2 regions of the Amycolatopsis sp. NPDC054798 genome follow, and region 2 is predicted to be linked to the other one. Evidence: riboswitches for the same ligand, from Rfam matches in the RefSeq annotation. Region 2 holds a riboswitch; the other holds the start of a gene.
The links. Region 2 has a riboswitch for S-adenosylmethionine ahead of ACWGIC_RS43950 (methionine ABC transporter ATP-binding protein). Riboswitches for the same ligand answer to the same signal wherever they lie in the genome.
Positions count from the first base shown of each region.

Region 1 (13,108 bases), on a different contig from region 2:
GCGGCAACGGGTGCGGCAATTCGTTAAGGCAACGCCGCCTCGGCGTCAGCGGTCGCCCTTGGCCGCGACCACGTCGAGGACCGCGCGCTGCAGGGCGTAGTTCGAATCCGCTGCCGCGCCCTTGACCTCGGCGTTCAGCCGAGCCACGATGCGCATCGCGGTCGCCAGCCCGTCCTGTCCCCAGCCGCGGGACTGGCCCTGCGCCTTCCGGATTTTCCACGGCGGCATGCCCAGTTCGCCCGCCATCTGGTTCGGGTTGCCGCGACCGGCCGCGGACACGCGGGCGATCGTGCGGACCGCGTCGGCGAGCGCGTCGGCCACCAGGACGTGCGGGACGCCCAGCTGCATCGCCCATTGCAGCGATTCCATCGCTGCGGCCCGGTCGCCCGCGACCGCCTTTTCCGCGACCGCGAAGCCGGTCACGTCGGCGCGTCCGGTGTGGTAGCGGCGGACCGCCTGCTCGTCGACGGCTCCCCCGGTGTCGGCGACCAGCTGCGTCGCCGCCGAGGACAGTTCGCGCAAGTCCGAGCCGACCGAGTCGAGCAGCGCCATCAAACCGCCGGCGTCGATCTTGCCGCCCACCCGGCGCACCTCGTTGCGGACGAACGCCTCGCGCTCGGCAGGCTTGGTGAGCTTGGGGCATTCGGTGATTTCCGCGCCCGCTTTTTTCAACGCGCCCGGCAGCGCCTTCGCGGCTTTGCTCCGCCCGCCGCCGCTGTGCACGACCACGAGGACGATGCCGTCGGCCGGCGCCTTCAGGTATGCGAGCACCGCGTCGGACAGCTCCTGCGAGATGTCCTGCGCCGACTCCAGCACGATCACGCGCCCCTCGGCGAACAACGACGGGCTGACCAGCTCGGCCAGCAGGGGCGGTGTGAGATCGGACACCCGCATCCGCGTGAGGTCGGCTGTCGGGTCCGCGGCCTTGGCCGCGTCGAGGGAAGCTCGCACAGCCCGTTCGATGAGCAGTTCTTCCTCGCCCGTGACGAGGTGCAGCGGCGCGGGTGCGGTGGTCACCCGGCCATCTTCTCACCCTGCTGCCGGGCCGTCCGCTCCGGTGATGTGGGCCGCCTCCGTGGCACGAGCTGATCGGGATGTCGTACGGTGTAGCCGAGGACGCGCCCCGCGGGCGCTCCGACAACCGAATACCGCTCATCCAGAGGGGCAGAGGGAACGGCCCGACGAAGCCCCGGCAACCGGCGTACAGCCTGTCATCCCGCGATCGCGGGGTAGCTGACGACCACGGTGCCAATTCCGGCCCGCTTCGGCGGGGCAGATGAGGAAAGGAACCTCGCGATGACTGCAGCCCTCACCGCCACCTCCGCCAACAAGACGATCGACCTCGGTCCGGCCGTCGAACTGGTGTCGAAGGAAGAAGGGCACCGGCAGCCGCTCGCTCCGGAATTCGTCTCCGCCGAAGACTTCTCGCCGCTCGAGGTCGCCTACGACTTCGGCCGTGTCCGCCGCGAGGACATCGAGGCGGGCCCGCGCAACATCTGGCGTTACAAGAAGCTCCTTCCCGTCCCCTCGACCGTCGAGGAGACCCCGAACACCGAACCCGGCTGCACCCGGCTCGTGCGCGCCGACCGGCTCGCGAAGGAGCTCGGCCTCAAGAACCTGTGGGTCAAGGACGACACCGGCAACCCGACGCACTCGTTCAAGGACCGCGTGGTCGCCGTCGCGCTCGCCGCGGCCCGCGAGTTCGGCTTCGAGGTCCTCGCGTGTCCCTCGACCGGCAACCTGGCCAACGCGACCGCCGCGGCGGCGGCGCGCGCGGGCTGGCGGTCGGTCGTGCTGATCCCGAAGAGCCTCGAACGCGCGAAGATCCTCACCACCGCGGTCTACGACGGCGACCTGATCGCCGTCGACGGCAACTACGACGACGTGAACCGGCTCGCCACCGAACTGGCCGCCGAGCACCCGAAGTGGGCGTTCGTGAACGTCAACGTCCGCCCGTACTACTCCGAGGGTTCGAAGACGCTCGCCTACGAGGTCGCCGAGCAGCTCGGCTGGCGCATCCCCGAGCAGATCGTCGTGCCGATCGCCTCCGGTTCCCAGCTCACCAAGGTGGACAAGGGTTTCCGCGAACTGGGCCAGCTCGGTCTCGTGGACGCCAGCCCGTACAAGGTGTTCGGCGCGCAGGCCACCGGCTGCTCGCCGGTCTCCGCCGCGTACCGCAACGGCCACGACGTGGTCCAGCCGGTGAAGCCGGACACCATCGCCCGCTCGCTCGCGATCGGCAACCCGGCCGACGGCCCGTACGTGCTCGACGTGGTCAACCGCACCGGCGGCGCGATCGAGGACGTCACCGACGAAGAGGTCGTCGAAGGCATCCGGCTGCTCGCGCGCACCGAAGGCATCTTCACCGAGACCGCGGGCGGCGTCACCGTGGCGACCGCGAAGAAGCTCGTCGAAACCGGCAAGCTCGACCCGGACGCCGAAACCGTCCTCCTCATCACCGGCGACGGCCTGAAGACCCTCGACGCGGTCGAGAACCACGTCGGCCCGAAGGCCACCGTCCCGCCGTCCGCCGCAGCCGTCGCCAAGGCGCTCGGCTACTGACGCGCCCGCCCGGGGTCCGCCGCACTACCGCGGCGGACCCCGCGGCTCGCCCCGGCGCGCGATCGCCGGTCCGCTTCCTCCGGGCAGAACAGCGGTGTCACCGTCCACATCGGTGCGCGTGACCAGCACTCCCATCGTGCCTAGAACGTCCACTGTGGACTTGCTCGGATGTCCGTATCCGTTGCCCGCGCCGACACTGATCAGCGCCGTCCGCGGCCGCACCGCCGCGAGGAACTGCGGCAGCGAATACCTCGAGCCGTGATGCGGCACCTTCAGCACGTCCGCCCGCAAGTCGACGCCCTCGGCGAGCAAATCCGCCTGCGCGGCCAGTTCCACGTCTCCGGTCAGCAAAACCCGGCCGGCGGAAGTGTCCGCGCGCAGGACCACTGAGCTGTTGTTGATCATCGTGCCGTCCTGCAACGCAGGCGACCGAGTGGTGGCGTAGCGCGGACCGAGCACATCCAGCGACAGCCCCGGCCACTCCAGCCGCTGGCCCTCGCTCAGCTGCGCCAACGGCACGCCACGACGCCGCGCTTCGCCGGAAACCGACTGCCACGCCCACGCCGGAGCACGCCCTGGTCCCACGGCGATCGCGCCGACCGCCCGTCCGTCGAACACCGAGGCGAGACCACCGATGTGGTCCGCGTGCAGGTGGCTCAATACGAGCAACGGCACCCGCTCGACGCCCAGCCTCCGCAGGCATTCGTCGACCGGCCCTGGTTCTGGCCCGGTATCGACGACCACCGCACGACCAGGCTCGGCGGTGGCCAAAACGACCGCATCCCCTTGCCCAACATCGCATTCCACCATCGCCCAGCCGTCCGGCGGCCAGCCAGGTGCCAAGACTTTGGCGGGCACGACCGTCAACAGCACGACTACCAGCCCGATCGCCACCAGTAGGCGGAGCCGGCGAAACCGCGCAGCTAGCACCATCACGACCAGCAGGGCTGCCGCGCACAATCCGCCCAGCCAGCCACCGGGCCAGTACAGCGCCGCGCCAGGCGCTCTCGCGCCGTGACGGGCGACAGTGATCAGCCAACGGGCTTCCGGATCTGCCAAACGGATCAGCAAATGCCCGGCACCCGGCCACCATGGACCGACGACTGTCGCGAGCACGCCCAGCACGGTGACCGGCGCGACCACTGGTGCCGCAAGGACATTGGTGACCACCGAGACGAGGCTGACCGTGCCCGCCATACCGGCGATCACCGGCGCGGTGACTACGAACGCGGCCAGCGGTACGGCAAGGCCTTCGGCATAGCCCGGCGGTACTCCCCGTCGTACCAACGAATCGGCCCATCGTGGCGCGAGCAGCACCAGCCCTGCCGTCGCGAGCACCGACAATGCGAACCCGAAATTTCCCGCCATCGTCGGATCCCACGCCACGAGAACGCATACCGCGAAGGCCAATGCGGGCAACGCTGAACCGCGCCGTCCGAGTGCCAGCGCGAGCAGGCCGATGCCACCCATGACGCCAGCCCGCACGACACTCGGTTCCGGACCCACCAGCACGAGGAATCCCGCCAGGCAGGCACCCGCAGCGGTCGCGGAAAACCTCGGACCGGCTCGAACTAGCCGGCACAGCAGCAGGACGGCTCCGCCGATGATGACGAGATTTCCTCCGCTGACCGCCATCAAGTGGGTGAGCCCGGAGGCGGTGAATTCGCTCTCGACCCGTTGCGGCAACGCGCTCGTGTCGCCCAGAACCAGCCCGGGCAGGAGTCCCGCCGGTTCCTCAGGCAGGATCTCGCACAGCGAGTGCAAACTGTTCCGCAGGGCCGCGGCCGCGCGCTGCCACCACGGTGCTGGCCCGACGTCGGCTGGCGCGGCACGGACAGAGAGCACTGCGGCGGTCAGTTCGCCGCCGCGTGCGGGCATGAGCCGACCGGACGTCGTCACTTCCTGGCCGGGCAGGAGGCCGCTCCATCCCGCGACCGGTGCCAGCAGCAAAACCCGGCCTGCCGATTCGAGTGGCTGACCGTCCACTGTGGCCGTTGTGACTCGAGCGGGGATCGCCACCGACCGGGTGCCCGCCCGCTGATCGGCGTAGCCAGCTTGGTGAATCGGCCGTGGGCGCTCGCTGATCTCGACCCGCAGCGTCGCTGTGCCGCCATGTGCGGCAGCGGCTCCCAGCGGGTCGGTGGCTGCGTCGTGAATGCGCAGGGCTGTGGGTACTGCGGCAACGAGCCCCACTAGCAGCAGCGCTCCCCCGGCACCGAGGTATCGGGAACGGCCGCGAGCCAGAAGTGCCATGGCGGCGACGACTGCTACGGCACCGATCACGGTCGCGACCCACCAGCCGAGCTGCAGCCCGGCGAGAGTGGCCGCCCATCCGGCGACGGCAGCGGGAACGAGGCGGAAATCGTGGTCCCGCCGGGGCTGTTCCTCGGTGTCCAGTTTCATCCGACGGTCACCTGCTCGCGGAGCTTCTCGAATTTGCTCTCGCCGATGCCGTCGACGTCGCGGAGTTGCTCGACGCTTGAGAATCCGCCGTGCTGCGTGCGCCAGTCGGCGATGCGCCGGGCGGTGACCTCGCCGACGCCCGGGAGGCTGTCGAGTTGTTCGGCGGTCGCGGAGTTCAGGTCGATTTTGCTGGCTGCCGCTCCTGATCCGGCCGGTGCTTGGGCGGCGGGGACGCCGACTGCCAGCTGCTCGCCGTCGGTGAGTTTGCGGGCCAGGTTCAGTGCGGTCAGATCGACGCCTGGGTCGGCACCTCCGGCTGCGCGGAGGGCGTCGGCGACACGGGAACCCGAGGGCACGGTGACGAGCCCTGGGGAACGCACATGGCCGACGACGCTGATCACCAGGTTCTCGCTGGCTTTCGGCGCGTGCGGCACTTGCGCCCGGGCTGTCGGGAGCGGCGGGGCGATCTCGGCCGCGGGTGAACGCCCGAAGATCGCCAAGCCGCCAGCGATGACGGCGGTGGCTGCCAGCAAGGCCAGGGCGAAGATCACTCCTCGGCGGCCCAGGAATCCGGGCGGGCCGGTGGTGCCCGGGAGCCAGCGGCGGGCCAGGCGGTGTTCGCTGTGTTCGGGCAGCCAGCTGCGGACCAGCTTGCCGCCGGGCAGTTGGCTTTCCGGAGACGGTGGGGTATCAGCAAGCGCAGACAGCCGGGGTTTCCGGGAGGGTGGCCGCGAGAGCGGCACGGAGCCGGGCAGCAGACTGTCCGCGGCAGCTGCCGACTGACCGTCCGGAAGCGGAGAACCGTCAGCACTTGCAGACAGCCGAGCCTTCCGGGACCTTGGCCGCAAGAGCGGCACGGAGCCAAGCAGCGAACCATCCGCCGCGACTGCCGACTGACCATCCAGAAGCGGAGAACCGTCAGCACTCGCAGACAGCCGAGCCTTCCGGGACGGTGTTCGCGAGTCCGACGCGGAGTCAGTCACCACGCTGTCGGCACCTGCAGACAGTCGAGGCTTCGCTCCCCGGTCCCGAGCGCGCGGAGCCGAATCTTCGCCAGGCGCGCCCGTGCGCAGGTGGCTGTCTGCAGTTGCCGACAACCGATCCTCCCCGCTCTCCCGGCGGCTGTGCACCGGCCGGGCCGTGCGGCCGGCGGGCAGCCAGCGACGAGCCGGCCGGGTGCCGGGTCCGGCGGCGGGCGGAATCGCGGCCAGCTGATCGGCCAGCCAGGTGAGCCTGACGTTGACGGGAGTGCCCGGATCCCGGGCGGACTGCTCGAACACACGATCGACGCTAGGCGTCGGCCGGGCCGGCGGCGAGAGGGTTCCGCGCGCTCTGTGGACAACCCGCCCCTTGGGGACAACTCAGCGGTTGCCGCAGGAGAAGCGCCGGGGTTTGTCAGGGTGCGCGGTCATACTGACGGGTTTGACCTCCGGCACCGGTGCGCGAAAAACGTTCGCCCCTGCCGCTGCCGTCCGCTAGACCTGGTAGTCCGCCGTCGAACGGGAGCCTGTGGACCGCACCGATCTCATCCTGCGTCCGATCAGCGGGCCTGAAGAACTCGATCTCTTCTGCCAGCTCAGCTACGCCCTGGACCACGAACTGGCCGACGACCTCGCCACCGGCCGCCGCAGGCCGGGCTGGATGTGGGTCGCACTGCGCGGCGGAGAACTCGTGGCGCGGGCCGCGTGGTGGGGTCGAGCCGGGGAATCTGTCCCGTTTCTGCTGGACTTTTTCGATCTTCAGGACGTGACCGCCGGCGCGCTGCTCCTGCGAACCGCGATGACCGAGATCCTGCCCGCAGGCACCCGGCCTCCGGTCTACCACAGGATGATTCCCGCTGACTGGCGCGAAAAAGCCGAAACCCGAAGCGTTGTCGAGGACCGGATGTCCGCGCTCGAAAAGACCGGTGCTCGGCTGCTCGCCGAGCGGCTGCGCTTCGAGTGGCGGCCCGGAACTCCGGCCGCCACGCCGCAGAACCGCCTGCTCTTCCGTCCGATCCGCGACGAGGACGAGATCCTCGACCTGATGACCCGCGTCTTGGACGGAACTCTCGACGCCCACAGCCGCGCCGACCTGACCCGGATGTCCGCCCGCGAAGCGGCGATCCGGCACTACGAGGACGAACTGGCGCATTACCGCAGTCCGCGGGACTGGTGGCGAGTCGCCATGCTGCCCGACGGCAGGCCGGTCGGTTTCGTGACTCCAGCCCGCAACGACTACAACCCGATCATCGGGTATCTCGCCGTCCTGCCCGAGCACCGCGGCAACGGCTACATCGACGACATTCTCGCCGAGGGGACCCGAATCCTTGCCGCACAGGAGGTTCCGCGCATCCGGGCGGCGACGGATCTCGGCAATCTCCCGATGGCGAACGCGTTCCGGCGTGCCGGGTATGTCAACTTCGAGCGCACGATCACGATGGCCTGGCCGTGATGTGTCTTCGATCCGACGTCTTTTGGAGCCGCCACGCGTCGGACACCTGCTACGGCCAGGAATTCAGCTAGCGCGCTGCACGACCACGCCGAGCACCCCGGGACCGGTGTGCGCGCCGATGACCGCGCCGATCTCCGACACCACGCATCCCCCGGCGCAACCCGGGATCGCTTCTTCCAGCCGGTTCGCCAATTCGACGGCCCGTTCCGGCGAGGAGAGATGGTGCACCGCCAGTTCGACCGGTCCGGTGCCCGCCGCCTGCACGGACAGCTCGACCAACCGGCCGATCGCGCGGTTCATCGTGCGTACCTTCTCGAGCGGCAGGATCCGGCCGTCGGACATGTGCAGCACCGGTTTCACCGCCAGCGCGGTGCCGAGCAACGCTGCGGCCGAGCCGATCCGGCCGCCTCGGCGCAGGTGTTCCAGGGTCTCGACCACGAACAAAGTCGACGACCGTTCGGCCGCTTCCGTTGCGACAGCTTCGACTTCGGCCGGGCTGGCTCCGGAAGCGGCGGCGTCCGCGGCGTGCAGGGCGGCGAAGCCCAAACCCATCGCCGTGGTGCGGGAATCGACGACGCGGACGCGGTCCGAGCCGACTTCTTCCGCTGCCAGCACCGCGGCTTCCCAGGTGCCCGAAAGCTCGCTCGACAAATGCACTGACACCACCGCGTCCGCGCCCGCGTCGAGCGCGGACCGGAATTCGGTGGCGAACTCCGCCGGAGTGGGCCGGGAAGTCGTGACGATCTTGCGCTCCCCCAGCGCTTCCGCGAGCGCGGCGGGACCCATTTCGACGCCGTCGAGGGAACACACGCCTTCCACCAGGACGTGCAGGGGCACCACCCGCACCGAGTGCCGCTCGGCGAAGCCTTCGGGCAGGTGCGCGGTGGAGTCCGTGACCACGGCGACCGACACGTCGTCAGCCTACGTTGCCGGAGCCGAGGTGCGGCGCAACAAGTTTCGCCATCGCGGTGCCGACAGCTTCGTGCCCAGCCCATCCCCAGTGCATGCCGTCGGGATTTCCCGCGCCGCTCAAGACATGTTCGCCAACTACGCCGGGCGTGTCGAGCAACGGCACTTCACGTCGCTCGGCCCACGAAGCGATCGCGGCGGCTGCTTCGGCGCGTCCCGTGTGTACGCGTCCGTACGCATCAGCGCGGTGCACCGAAGGCAGCATTCCGAACACAGGCAACTCAGGCCGCAACGCGCGCAACGCTTCGACAGACTGGTCCAGATAGCTCACGCTCAGCCGCGCAGGAAGCACTCGAGGACGTCCACGCATCACGACAGACAACCGTGGCTGCGCGGCGAGATAGGCACCGCGCACAACGCGACGCATACCGTCGGGGCGAAGGTAGCGAAGTCCCTGACGCAAATACGTCGGCAACGGCGACGGCAGTGTGTCCATGTGACCAACGGCGAACACGACAGCGTCGACGCGACGCAGATCAGCCCACACGCGCGGGTCTCCAGTAAGCGACCACCACAGGTCGCGTGCGGTCCAGCCGATGCCGGCGACGAGATCGGCTTGTCCGGACAACGCGTTCGCGGCGACGTTGGGCCACAGGCGCGGATCGTCGGCCGCGCAAGGGCCTTCAGGGCCGTGGAAACAGAGTGAATCGCCGAAGACGAGCAGCTGCGGGCTCATCGGGTCAGCCGGTGATGCCCGCGTTGTACGCGTGCAACCGCCACTTTCCTTCGCGGTGGCCGAGTTCGACCCAGTGGCAGTTCATGATCCCGCCGAGCGACGGCCAGACCTCGACCGGAAGGCCGAGCAGCTTCGCGGTCAGCGCGAGGATCAGCCCGCCGTGCGAGGCGAGCAGGACCGACTCCCCGGCGTCGGAGTTCGGCTGCATCAGGTCGTCGACCACCTCGGCGGCGCGTTCGGCCACCTCGACCCGGGATTCGCCGCCCGGCGGGGCCCACGCGGCGTCAGCGCGCCACAGCTGGCGGTCTCCGGGATAGCCCTCGTCGACTTCGGCCCCGGTCAGACCCTGCCATTCGCCGAGGTGCGTTTCGCGCAGCCGCTTGTCGATCTGCAGCGGCACGCCGATCGCTTCGGTGAGCACCGTCGCGGTGTCGGTGGCGCGGCGCAGATCGGACGCGATCACCAGTTCCGGCGCGAACCGCGCGAGCGCGGGCACGGCGAAGCGCGCCTGGTTCCAGCCGACCGGGGTCAGCGCTGAATCGAGGTGTCCCTGCATGCGGCCGGCGGCGTTGTAGTCCGTCTCGCCGTGCCGCCAGAGCAGCAGCCGCCGCGGGCTCACGCCTCCGGACCGTCCGCGTCGTCGCTGTCGGTGGCGGGGACTGTCGCCAGCCCTTCGACCTCGATCCGCGGGCAGTCCTTCCACAGCCGCTCGAGGCCGTAGAACGAGCGCTCGTCCGCGTGCTGGACGTGGACGACGACGTCGACGTAGTCGAGCAGCACCCAGCGGCCCTCGCGCGCGCCTTCGCGCCGGACCGGCTTGTGGCCGTCCAGGCGGAGCTTCTCTTCCACGTTGTCGACGATCGCGCCGACCTGCCGCTCGTTCGCCGCGGACGCGATCACGAACGCGTCGGTGATCACGAGCTGCTCGGACACGTCCAGGACGACCACGTCGCTGGCCAGCTTGTCCGCCGCCGCGTGCGCGGCCGCCACCGCCAGGTCCCGTGCCTCGGACGTCGCTGCCACAGTGCTCCTTCAGATTCGGGGTACGCCCGGACGAGGGTACCCGGTCAGTCCTCGGCGTCCTTGCGGTAGAGGTCCTTCTTGGCGATGTAGCGCACAACGCCGTCCGGCACGAGGTACCAGACCGGCTCGCCGCGCTCGACGCGTTCGCGGCATCCGGTGGACGAGATGGACATGGCGGTGACCTCGACGAGGCTCACCTTGCCGCTCGGCAGATGGTGCGAGTTGAGCCGGTAACCCGGGCGGGTGACGCCGATGAAATGCGCGAAGTCGAACAGCTCGTCGGCCTTGTGCCAGGTCAGGATCTGCTCGAGCGCGTCGGCCCCGGTGATGAAGAACAGCTCGTCGTCCGGGTACTCCTCGTGCAGGTCCCGCAGCGTGTCGACGGTGTAGGTCTGCCCGCCGCGGTCGATGTCGACCCGGCTCACCGAGAAGACCGGGTTGGACGCGGTGGCGATGACCGTCATCAGGTAGCGGTCCTCGGCGCGCGTGACGCGGCGGCCGGACTTCTGCCACGGCTGCCCGGTCGGCACGAAGATGACCTCGTCGAGCGCGAACCGCGACTGGACCTCGCTGGCCGCGACGAGGTGGCCGTGGTGCACGGGGTCGAAGGTGCCGCCCATGACCCCGATCCGGCGTGGTGACATAGCCGGTGAGCCTATACGCGCGGGCACGCGAGGGCTTCCCGTCCCGGCTGCGACCTAGGTTACTGTTGTGACATGAGTCACATAACTCTGCGTTTTCGACTGGAAACTCTCCGTTCGGGTCCGGGCGGCTCCGGGATTGTCGGGGGCATGGGGTAGACCGGGGGACGTGGACACCACCGAAGCTTTGCGGACCCGCGCCGAAGCCCTGCTCCGCGCGCTCGCCGGAGACAACGCAGCCCTCCGAGAGGACCAGTGGACCGCCATCGAGGCGCTGGTCGCGCACCACCGGCGCGCGCTCGTCGTGCAGCGCACCGGCTGGGGCAAGTCGGCTGTCTACTTCCTGGCCACCGCGCTGCTGCGGGAACAGGGAGCGGGGCCGACGGTCATCGTGTCGCCGCTGCTCGCACTGATGCGCAACCAGATCTCCGCCGCCGCCAGGGCGGGGATCCACGCGGCCACCATCAACTCGGCGAACGCGCAGGAGTGGGACCAGGTCCAGGCGTCGGTGGCCGCGGGCGAGGTGGACGTGCTGCTGGTCAGCCCGGAACGGCTCAACAACCCGGACTTCCGCGACAGCGTGCTGCCGAAGCTCACCGCCAGCGCCGGCCTGCTGGTGGTGGACGAGGCGCACTGCATTTCCGACTGGGGCCACGATTTCCGGCCGGACTACCGGCGGCTGCGCACGCTGCTGGGCGACCTGCCGGAAGGCGTGCCGGTGCTGGCCACCACCGCGACCGCGAACGACCGGGTGGCCACCGACGTCGCCGAGCAGCTCGGCATCGGCGGCGGGACGGACACGCTCGTCCTGCGCGGCCCGCTCGACCGGGAAAGCCTGCGGCTGGCCGTGGCCGAGCTGCCCAGTGACGAGGCGCGGCTGGCCTGGCTCGCCGAGCACCTGGCGGAGCTGCCGGGGTCGGGCATCATCTACACGCTCACCGTCGCCGCCGCGCACGACGTCACCGCGCTGCTGTCCGATCGCGGGTATCCGGTGGCCGCCTACACCGGGAAGACCGATCCGGCCGACCGCCAGGCCGCCGAGGACGACCTGCTGGCCAACCGGGTCAAGGCGCTCGTGGCGACGTCGGCGCTCGGGATGGGATTCGACAAGCCGGACCTCGGGTTCGTGGTGCACCTGGGCGCGCCCTCGTCACCGATCGCCTACTACCAGCAGGTCGGACGTGCCGGACGCGGCGTCGAGCGGGCCGAGGTGGTGCTGCTGCCCGGACGGGAGGACAAGGCGATCTGGGCGTACTTCGGGTCGCTGGCGTTCCCGGACGAGCTGCGCGTCACGCAGGTGCTCAACGCGCTCGCCTACGCCGACCGTCCACTTTCGACAGCCGCGCTGGAGCCGTCGGTCGAGCTTTCCCGGTCCCGGCTGGAGATGGTGCTGAAGGTGCTCGATGTGGACGGTGCGGTGCGCCGGGTGCGCGGCGGCTGGGAAAGCACCGGGCAGCCGTGGGAGTACGACCGGGAACGGTACGAACGCGTCGGTGTCGCGCGGGCGGCCGAGCAGGAGGCGATGGTCGGGTACATCCGCACCGCCGGGTGCCGGATGGAGTATCTGCGGCGGCAGCTCGACGATCCGGAGGCAGCACCGTGCGGCCGGTGCGACAACTGCACTGGCGAGCATTGGAATACGGCGGTGTCCGATGAGATCGCCGGTGCCACTCGGGAACGGCTGGACCGGCCTGGGGTCACGGTGGCTCCGCGCAAGCAGTGGCCGAGCGGGATGAGCGGGCTCGACGTGCCGCTGTCCGGCCGGATCAAAACCGGCGAACAAGCCGAGCCGGGCCAGGTGCTGGGGCGGCTCACGGACGTGGGCTGGGGCGGGCGGCTGCGCGAACTGCTCGGCCCGGGCGCGACGGACACCGAGGTCCCCGACTCGGTTTTCGACGCGTGCGTGAAGGTGCTCGCGGGATGGCAGTGGGCGCAACGTCCAGTGGCGGTGGTGGCGATCCCGTCGGCGACCCGGCCGCAACTGGTGGACAGCCTCGCGCTGCGGCTGTCGGCGATCGGCCGGCTCGACTACCTGGGAGAGCTGGCGTCGGCCGGGCCGCCTCCGCGGCAGGCGAACAGCGCGCAGCGGCTGGCCGATTTGTGGCGGAGGCTGAGCCTGCCGGAGGAGGTGGCGGCGAGCGTCGCGCAGACGCGCGGGCCGGTGCTGCTGGTGGACGATCTGATCGACACCGGCTGGACGATGACGCTGGCGGCGCGGCTGCTGCGCCAGGCCGGGGCGGAGGGGGTGTTGCCGTTCGCGTTGGCCAGTACTGCTTGAGGCGCGCTGGGGCCTGGGTGGCTGGGCGGGAGCGGGTTGAGGAGACGGGGACTGCGCGGTTTTCGTGAGGCGACGGTCCGCATCGGCCGGGTTTGCCGAAGCGGAGCGTTGGGCGGAAGCAGC
Region 1 covers NZ_JBSHAM010000055.1:23,362-36,469, forward strand. The annotation lists gene holA (DNA polymerase III subunit delta) at 46-1,017, opposite strand; SAM riboswitch class I at 1,150-1,283, shown strand; gene thrC (threonine synthase) at 1,297-2,562, shown strand; gene ACWGIC_RS29130 (ComEC/Rec2 family competence protein) at 2,587-4,965, opposite strand; gene ACWGIC_RS29135 (helix-hairpin-helix domain-containing protein) at 4,962-5,708, opposite strand; gene ACWGIC_RS29140 (GNAT family N-acetyltransferase) at 6,475-7,398, shown strand; gene ACWGIC_RS29145 (DegV family protein) at 7,462-8,310, opposite strand; gene octT (diglucosylglycerate octanoyltransferase) at 8,315-9,043, opposite strand; gene ACWGIC_RS29155 (histidine phosphatase family protein) at 9,048-9,662, opposite strand; gene rsfS (ribosome silencing factor) at 9,659-10,066, opposite strand; gene nadD (nicotinate-nucleotide adenylyltransferase) at 10,111-10,710, opposite strand; gene ACWGIC_RS29170 (RecQ family ATP-dependent DNA helicase) at 10,877-12,985, shown strand.
Region 1: another riboswitch for S-adenosylmethionine. It lies ahead of thrC (threonine synthase); the one in region 2 lies ahead of ACWGIC_RS43950 (methionine ABC transporter ATP-binding protein).

Region 2 (8,097 bases):
TGCGGCTGGGGTGTCTTGGCCGGTGGTGGCTGAGGCGTCTGTCGAGGGGCTGTCTGGACGGTGAGACTTTGAGTCCGGCGTTTTCAGCCGGAGGTTGGGGATTGCCTCGGTGAATTGTTGCGTGGGGGCACCCCGAAGCTGATTGTGACGACGGTCTGAGGGTGCTTGTCAAGGCGGGAAAGATGCCTTGACAAGCACCCTCAGACCGTGTTTTTGGCTTCGTATCGGGGTGCAGGGCCGGGTGTGGCTGCGCTGGCGGGTTTGGGAGCGCAGGCTGCAGTTGGGCAGGTGGCTTGGTGGCTGGAAAAGACGGTTAAGCCTCTGCGTTTTTTGCGATTTTGTCTGCGTATTGGGCTGCGGTGGCGGCGCGTTTTACCTTGCCGGACGGGGTTTTGGGGAGGCTTCCGGCGGGGAGGACTACTACGGCGAAGGGGCGCATGTCCACGGCGTCTCGGACGCGGGCGGCGATTTCCTTTGCCAGCCGGTTTTCTTCGGTGCTGTCACCGGCCAGTTTGGACTCCACGACCACGGCGAAGCGCTCGCGGCGGCTGCCTGCGTCCAGGCGGACCGCGACCGCGTTGCCTGCCCGTACGCCGTCGACCGAGCCGGCGGCGCGTTCGATGTCGGTCGGGTACAGGTTGCGGCCGCCCATGATGATGACGTCCTTGCGGCGGCCGCAGATCACGATCTGGCCGTCGGCCAGGTAGCCCAGGTCGCCGGTCTTCATCCAGCCGTCCTGGTCCTGGGTGTCCAGCGGGCCGTTGACGGTCAGGTAGCCGGGCGTCACGGCCTCGCCGCGCAGGCGGATCTCGCCGACCTGCCGGTCGCCCAGCACCGCGCCGGATTCGTCGACGATGTCCGCTTCCAGGCCGTCCAGGGGGCGGCCGAGGAGGGCGAACGAGCGGACCTCGTCGGTGCCGCGCCGGGGGTCGCCCTCGGGGACTGGCACGGCGCGGTTGTCCGCTTCCAGAGCGTCCGCTTCGACGACATCCAGCGTGAGTCCGGTGAACAGCGGCGCGAACGAGACCGCCAGCGTCGCCTCTGCCATGCCGTACGCGGGGAACACGCACTCGGGCGGCATGTTGAACCGCTTTCCGGCGTCCACAAAGGTCTTGACGGCCGTTTCGTCGATCGGCTCCGCGCCGTTCAGCGCGATGCGCAGCTTCGACAGGTCGTAGGCGTTGTCGTCCTCGACGCGTGCCATGCGCTTGCCGACGATGGCGTACGCGAAGTTCGGCGCGGCCGTGGTGGTGCCGCCGTACTTGCTGATCAGCTCCGGCCAGATCAACGGACCGGTCAGGAACTCGACCGGGGTGATCTTGATCAGCTCGACGCCGAACGTCATCGGCACGGTCAGGAAGCCGACCATGCCCATGTCGTGGAAGGTCGGCAGCCACGACACCATCACGTCGGTGTCGAACTCGAACTCGGCGCGGTCGACCATCGCCTTGACGTTGGTGTACAGGTTGCCGTAGGTGATCCGGACGGCCTTCGGCTCCGCGGTGGAACCGCTGGTCAGCTGCAGCAGCGCGGTGTCGCCCTCCGCGGTCGGCACGATCTCGGCCAGCGGTTCGGCCTCGATCAGCTCGGAGATCAGCCGGTAGCCGATGCCCTTGCCTTCCAGCACCGGGGCGAGCTGATCGAACGGTTCGCCGAGCACGACCAGCTCGGCCCCGATCATCTCGAGCACAGCCACCGTGTCCTCGGCCCATTCGGCGAGGTCGGTGCGCGGCGTCGGCTGGTGCAGCATCGTCACGCTGCCGCCGGTGAGCCACACCGCCTGCACGGTCGGCGCGATCAGCACCGGTGCGGCGGCCAGCACCGCCACCGCGCTCCCGGGAGCCAAACCGCCGCTGACCAGCCCGCCCGCGATCCGGCGCGCTTCGTCGTGCACCTGGGCCCAGGTCCGGCGCACCGGCTCCTTGGGCTCGCCGGTCACCATGCCGCGCCGTTGCCCCCGGTCCGCCGCGGTCCCGACGAGTGTGTCCACAAACCGACTCATGTGCGTCAGATTACTGTCCGGTTTTCCGGCGCTGCCCGCGGCGGCGTGAACAGCGGATGACCGGTGTCACTCGGCGAGTTCGGAGGTCTCCAGCCACCGCGCCTCGACGTCGTCCTTCTCCGCCAGGACGGCCTTCAGATCGGTGTTCAGCTCGATCAGCTTCTCCGGGTCGGTGGCCGCCTCCGCCAGCGCCGCGTGCAGCTTCTCCTCGCGCTTCGCGAGCTGGTCCAGCTTGCGCTCCAACCGGCCCAATTCCTTTTGCGCCGCACGGGTTTCCGCCGCGCTGCGCTTGGCCTCGGTCTTCTCCGCGGCCGGTGCCTCGCGACGCGGCGCGGCTTCCTTCGCGCGGGCGCGGCGCTGCAGGTACTCCTCGATGCCGCCCGGCAGGTGGGTCACCTTGCCGTCGCCGAGGAGTGCGTACGTGGCGTCGCAGACGCGCTCGACCAGGTACCGGTCGTGCGAGACCACCACCATCGTGCCCGGCCAGCCGTCGAGCAGGTCTTCGAGCTGCTGCAGGGTGTCGATGTCCAGGTCGTTCGTCGGCTCGTCCAGCAGCAGGACGTTCGGCTCGGCCATCAGCAGCCGGCACAGCTGCAGCCGGCGCCGTTCGCCGCCGGAGAGATCGCCGACCGGCGTCCACTGCCGCGCGGCGGGGAAACCGAGCTTCTCGCCGAGCTGCGACGCGGTCATCTCCTGCTTGCCGAACACGACGCGGCCGGCGATCTGCTCGATCGCTTGCAGCACCCGAAGGTCGGCGGGCAGGTCGTCCAGTTCCTGGCGCAGGTGCGCGAGCGCGACCGTCTTGCCCTGCACCCGCCGCCCGGTCGGCGATTCGACGTCGCCGCCCAGCAGCTTCAGCAGCGTGGTCTTGCCGGAGCCGTTCACGCCGACGAGGCCGATCCGGTCGCCAGGGCCGATCCGCCACGTGACGTGGTCGAGCAACGTCCGGTCGCCGACCCGCAGCGATGCGTCTTCCAGCTCCAGCACCGTCTTGCCGAGCCGGCGTTTCGCGAACGCCATCAGCTCCACGGAATCGCGCAGCGGAGGCACGTCGGCGATCAGTGCTTCGGCGGCCTCGACGCGGTAGCGCGGCTTCGAGGACCGCGCCTGCGGACCGCGCCGCAGCCACGCCAACTCCTTGCGCGCCAGGTTCTGCCGCTTCTCCTCCGCGGTCGCGGCGAGGCGAGCGCGTTCGGCACGCGCGAAAATCCAGTCGGCGTAACCGCCTTCGTACTGCTCGACCCGGCCGTTGGCGACTTCCCAGGTGAGGCTCGCGACGGTGTCGAGGAACCACCGGTCGTGCGTCACGACCACGACCGCGATCCGGCGGCCCAGCAGGTGATCGGCGAGCCAGCGCACGCCTTCGACGTCAAGGTGGTTAGTGGGCTCGTCGAGCACCACCAGGTCCAGTTCGCCGGTCAGCGCGGCGGCCAGCGCGACCCGGCGGCGTTCACCGCCGGACAGGTTCGCGGTCGGGGTGTCGAGACCGATCGCGGTGATGCCGAGACCGTCCACAATAGACCGGACGCGGGCGTCGGCGGCCCATTCGTGCTCGGCCCCGTAACGCTCCAGCACCACGTCGCCGACCGTGCTGCCGGTCGGCAATTCGGTGCGCTGGGTGACGACGGCCATCCGCAGGCCGCGCACCTGGCTCACCCGGCCGGAATCCGGCTCGCTCAGTCCGGAAAGGACTTCGAGCAGCGTCGTCTTGCCGCCGCCGTTGAGCCCGACGACGCCGATCCGCTGCCCCTCGGCGACGCCGAGGGAAACGTTGTCCAGCAACGGCTTCACGCCGTAGGACTTGCTCACCGATTCCAGGTTGACCAGGTTGGCCATCCGGATCCTTTCCACTGTGGACTATTGAGACAAAGTTTCAGGCGTGCACGCGCGGCGGCACGTTGCGCGGCGCGTCGTCGCCGCCGACCACCCGGGCTCCCGGCACCGGGCCGTGCGCGACTCGCACCGTCCGGCACACTCCCGCGCCGGACAGCTCCGCGGCCACCTCGACCGCCGTTTCCGCGTCGGAGCACAGGAACGCGCACGTGGGCCCGGAGCCGGACACGCATCCGGCCAGCGCGCCCGCGTTCACCCCGGCGCGCAGCGTGCGGCGCAGGCCGGGCCGCAGCGACACCGCCGCCGCCTGCAAATCGTTGCCCAGCAGCAGGGCGAGCTGGCGAGGGTCACCCGACGCGAGCGCCTCGACGACCGGCGTGTGCGACCCGATCCGCGGCGGTTTGCCGTCGGCGCGCAACCGGTCGAGTTCGCCGAACACCTTGGGGGTGGACAGGCCTTCCTCGTCGAAGGCCAGCACCCAGTGGAACGTGTGCCGCGCGAGCACCGGCACGAGCTGTTCGCCGCGGCCGGTGCCGAGCGCGGTGCCCCCGTACAGCGCGAAAGGCACGTCGCTGCCCAGCCGGCCGGCGATAGTGGCCAGCTCGTCACGAGTGACGTCGAGCTTCCAGAGCGACGACAGCCCGACCAGCGCCGCCGCCGCGTCCGCGCTCCCGCCCGCCATGCCGCCGGCGACCGGAATGCCCTTGCGCAGCACGATTCGCACCTTCGGCGCATCCGCGTCCGGCCGTCCGGCGTAAGCGGCGAGCTCACGAGCCGCGCGCCAGGCGAGGTTGGTGCCGTCGGTGGGCACCGTGCGCTCCCCCTCGCCGTACACCTCGAGCCCTGGCTCGTCGGCGGCCGCGACGGTCACCTCGTCGGTGAGCGAAAGCGCCTGGAAGACGGTGACCAGCTCGTGGAACCCGTCCGCCCGCAGGTCGCCGACGGCCAGGTGCAGGTTGACCTTGGCCGGGACCCGGACGGTGACTGGTGGAGGAACGACGGCGAGCACCCGTCCAGCCTACGTGGCTGCCGCGCGCCGGGTCCCGCCAGGAGAAAACGTTGGCACAGAAGTTCCCCCACTCGTCGTCCCGGATTGGCCGGACGGGCTAGTTTGGAACTACTTTGGAAGTATGGCCGCGCCGGAAGTCAACCTCTCCGAGCTGTCCCTGCACCCGCGCCGGGTGGTGGACCAGCTCGAACGTTCGCCGAGCCGTTCGGTCCGGATTCGCCGACGAGAGAAGGACAAACCCGATCTGCTGCTGGTCACCGCCGAGCGCGCCGAGCAGGTCGCGGCTGGCGCTTCGGCGGCTGTGACGCTCCTCGTGGAACTGGTGCGCCGCAGCACCGAGACGGCCGCGCTCGCCGCCGAGGCGCTGCCCGCCGCGTTCCCGTGGGCGCGGTACCTGCCGGCGGCAGAGCTGCGGACGTTCGTCGGAGAACTGGCCGAAACCCTGGAGCGGGCCGAATCCCTTGGCAACCCGGCCCCGGTCGCCGCCCTCGTGGCGAAGTGGAAGCAGACCGCCGAGGCGCACGCGGATCCGGAGCTGGCGGAGCTTTTGCGCCGGAACGACCACAGTGGACAGACTCCAGGACACTCGTCCTAAAAGTTCGGCCAAGCGACCTGATTTCTCGGTCGCCGCGTCCCGCGGACGTGGCGAGGGCCGCCCCGACCGGATGGGGCGGCCCTCGAAAAACAGCTCAGGGAAAGGGAATCAGGCAGCGACGACGCTCTGCGGTCCGCGAGCCGGCTGGCTCACGTGCGCACCCCGCTCGGAGATCCAGGACAGCGCGGCGTCGGCCCGCTCGCCGCGGACGCCGAGGCGGAAGCGGGCGATCGGGGTGTCCCCGATGCGAGTGAGGCCGCCGCCGATGGTGGCGAGTTCCACGTCGAAGCGGCTGGCCGCCTCGGGCAGCAGCGCACCCACCGACGCGAAGCCGATCAGCACGACGTCGACCGCGCGGTCGTACTTCGCGGACTGGGCGCGCGACGTCTCGACCGAGGGCAGCACCGCCTGCGCGGTCCAGCTGTCCGGCGTCGAGATGAGGTCGAGAACCGTGCCGCGCTCGACGATCGCGCCGTTGTCGAGCACCGCGACGTCGTCGCAGACGCGGCGGACGACGTCCGCGTCCGGCGTGGTGACCACGACCGTCACCCCCAGCTCGGCCCGCGCCCGGTCGAGCACGGCGAGCACCGCGCCGGCGTCCTCGGCCGCGACCCCGGCGGTCGGGTCGTCGGCAAGCAGCACGGCCGGCCCGGCGGCGAGCGCCTTCGCGACCGCCACCCGGCGGAGCTGGCCTTCGGTGAGTTCTTCCGGCTTCTGCGCGGCGCGGGCGGTGAGGCCGACCAGGTCGAGCAGCGAGCCGACCCGGCTGCGCCGCTGCGGGCCGTCGACGCCGAGCTGCTCCAGCGGGCTGGCGATGTTGCCTGCGATGGTGCGCTCGGCGATCAGCTCCGGATTGGTTCCGACGACGCCGAGCTGGCGGCGGATCTCCCGCAGCCGCTTGCCGTCGAGCGTCGCGGTGTTGAGGCCGTCGAGCCGCACGACGCCGCGGTCGGGGCGCTCCTGCAGCGCGATGCAGCGGGCGAGGGTCGACTTGCCGGAACCCGACGGGCCCACGATTCCGAACAGCGAGCCGGCTTGCACGTCAACGCTCACGTCGCGCAGCGCGGCGACGCGATTTCCGTGGAAGGGAAAGGACTTGGACACGTTTTCGACAGTGATCACGAAAGGGCTCCAGGCAAAACGAGGCGCAGCGCCGTTTCCGGGCGCGCCAGGCGTCATCGAATTACCGTCCACTGTGGACGGCGCAAGAAACTGCGGAAAAGACGATCAGGCGATGACCATGGAGCGTCGACACGCACATACCGAGCGGCGACCTTCGTCGACTACGCGCCGGCGGGTCAGCAGGAGCGGGCGGGTGACCCTCTTCATCGAAAACAGCCTCCATCGGTCCTGGCGGTAGCACCTGCCCTGCGGAGGGTGGTTGCTGCGACTTCGGCGAGCCAGGTCTCTCAGTCGCTCGGGATGGACGCTTTCGAGTAAAGCCGATCCCATTGGCTGAACGCAAGCGCGTTGGTGCAGATCACACGTCTGGTGGTGCCCGCATACCGGAACACCGCGTCCTGGATCGCGAAACCCGGAGCCTCGGTCGCCGAACAACGCGTCGACCTGGGAAAGACCCGCCCCCGGCCGCCGGAGCGAACCCGTTCGTTCCACTATGGACGATCAAGGACCCTTATGGATCAATAGTTTTCCCGTTGTCAAGAGGCAGTCGCTCGCAGGGCTGGCTCCGCGGCTGGCCACTGCGGTCGGCGGGCGCAAAAAGCTCATCAGTGCGAAGCACCTCGAACCGGTGCCGCTGAACAATCCGGGCCGCGGAGCAATCGGACTCGCCCGAATGCCCGAGCGCTGACGAGCCGCCCGTCACAGGTAGAGGGCTGTTTCGGCCGCACTCGCGCGATGACCGAGAGTAGCTGAATGGCCTCGGAGGCAACACGATCAGCGACAACGGAGGGTCAGCGGAATACTCGCCGCGCCGCTGCTGTTGGACGGCGAAAGCGAAGCTACGGGACTGGACTGGCGAAGGTGTTCCGCGAGGGGGAGGTGCACGCGATGGCTGGCTGCCCGCGCTATCGATTCGTAGGCACCGCCGCGGAAGGACTCCCGGTCAGCTCCCGGCAGCCGCGATCCGCGCGAACGCGTGCACGTCCAGTTGCTCACCGCGGGTCTTCGGATCGATCCCGGCCTCGGCGAGCAGCTCGCCTGCCCGCTCGGCGGAACCGGCCCATCCCGCCAGCGCCGCCCGCAAAGTCTTGCGCCGCTGGGAGAACGCCGCGTCGACCACCGCGAACAGCCGCGCCCGATCCACCCCGGAGACCGGGTCGGTGCGGGTGAACGACACCAGCGCGGAATCGACGTTCGGCACCGGCCAGAACACCGTGCGCGGCACCGCGGCCACCTTGCGCGCCGGGCCGTACCAGGCCAGTTTCACGCTCGGCACGCCGTAGGTGCGGCTGCCCGGCCCGGCCGCCATCCGGTCGGCGACCTCGGTCTGGACCATTACGAGCCCGCTGCGCAGCGACGGCAGTTCGGCCAGCAGGTGCAGCACCACCGGCACCGCGACGTTGTACGGCAGGTTCGCCACGATCGACACCGGCTCGGCCGGCAGATCGGCGGCACGCACTCGCAGCGCGTCGGCTCCGACGACGGTCAGCCGGTCCGCTGCCTCCGGCGCGCGTTCGGCGACTGTGCGCGGCAGCC
Region 2 covers NZ_JBSHAM010000180.1:407-8,503, reverse strand. The annotation lists gene ACWGIC_RS43975 (DivIVA domain-containing protein) at 1-64, shown strand, start outside; gene ACWGIC_RS43970 (fatty acyl-AMP ligase) at 314-2,002, opposite strand; gene ACWGIC_RS43965 (ABC-F family ATP-binding cassette domain-containing protein) at 2,069-3,838, opposite strand; gene ACWGIC_RS43960 (4-(cytidine 5'-diphospho)-2-C-methyl-D-erythritol kinase) at 3,876-4,844, opposite strand; gene ACWGIC_RS43955 (hypothetical protein) at 4,966-5,439, shown strand; gene ACWGIC_RS43950 (methionine ABC transporter ATP-binding protein) at 5,548-6,561, opposite strand; SAM riboswitch class I at 6,778-6,868, opposite strand; gene rsmA (16S rRNA (adenine(1518)-N(6)/adenine(1519)-N(6))-dimethyltransferase RsmA) at 7,505-8,097, opposite strand, start outside.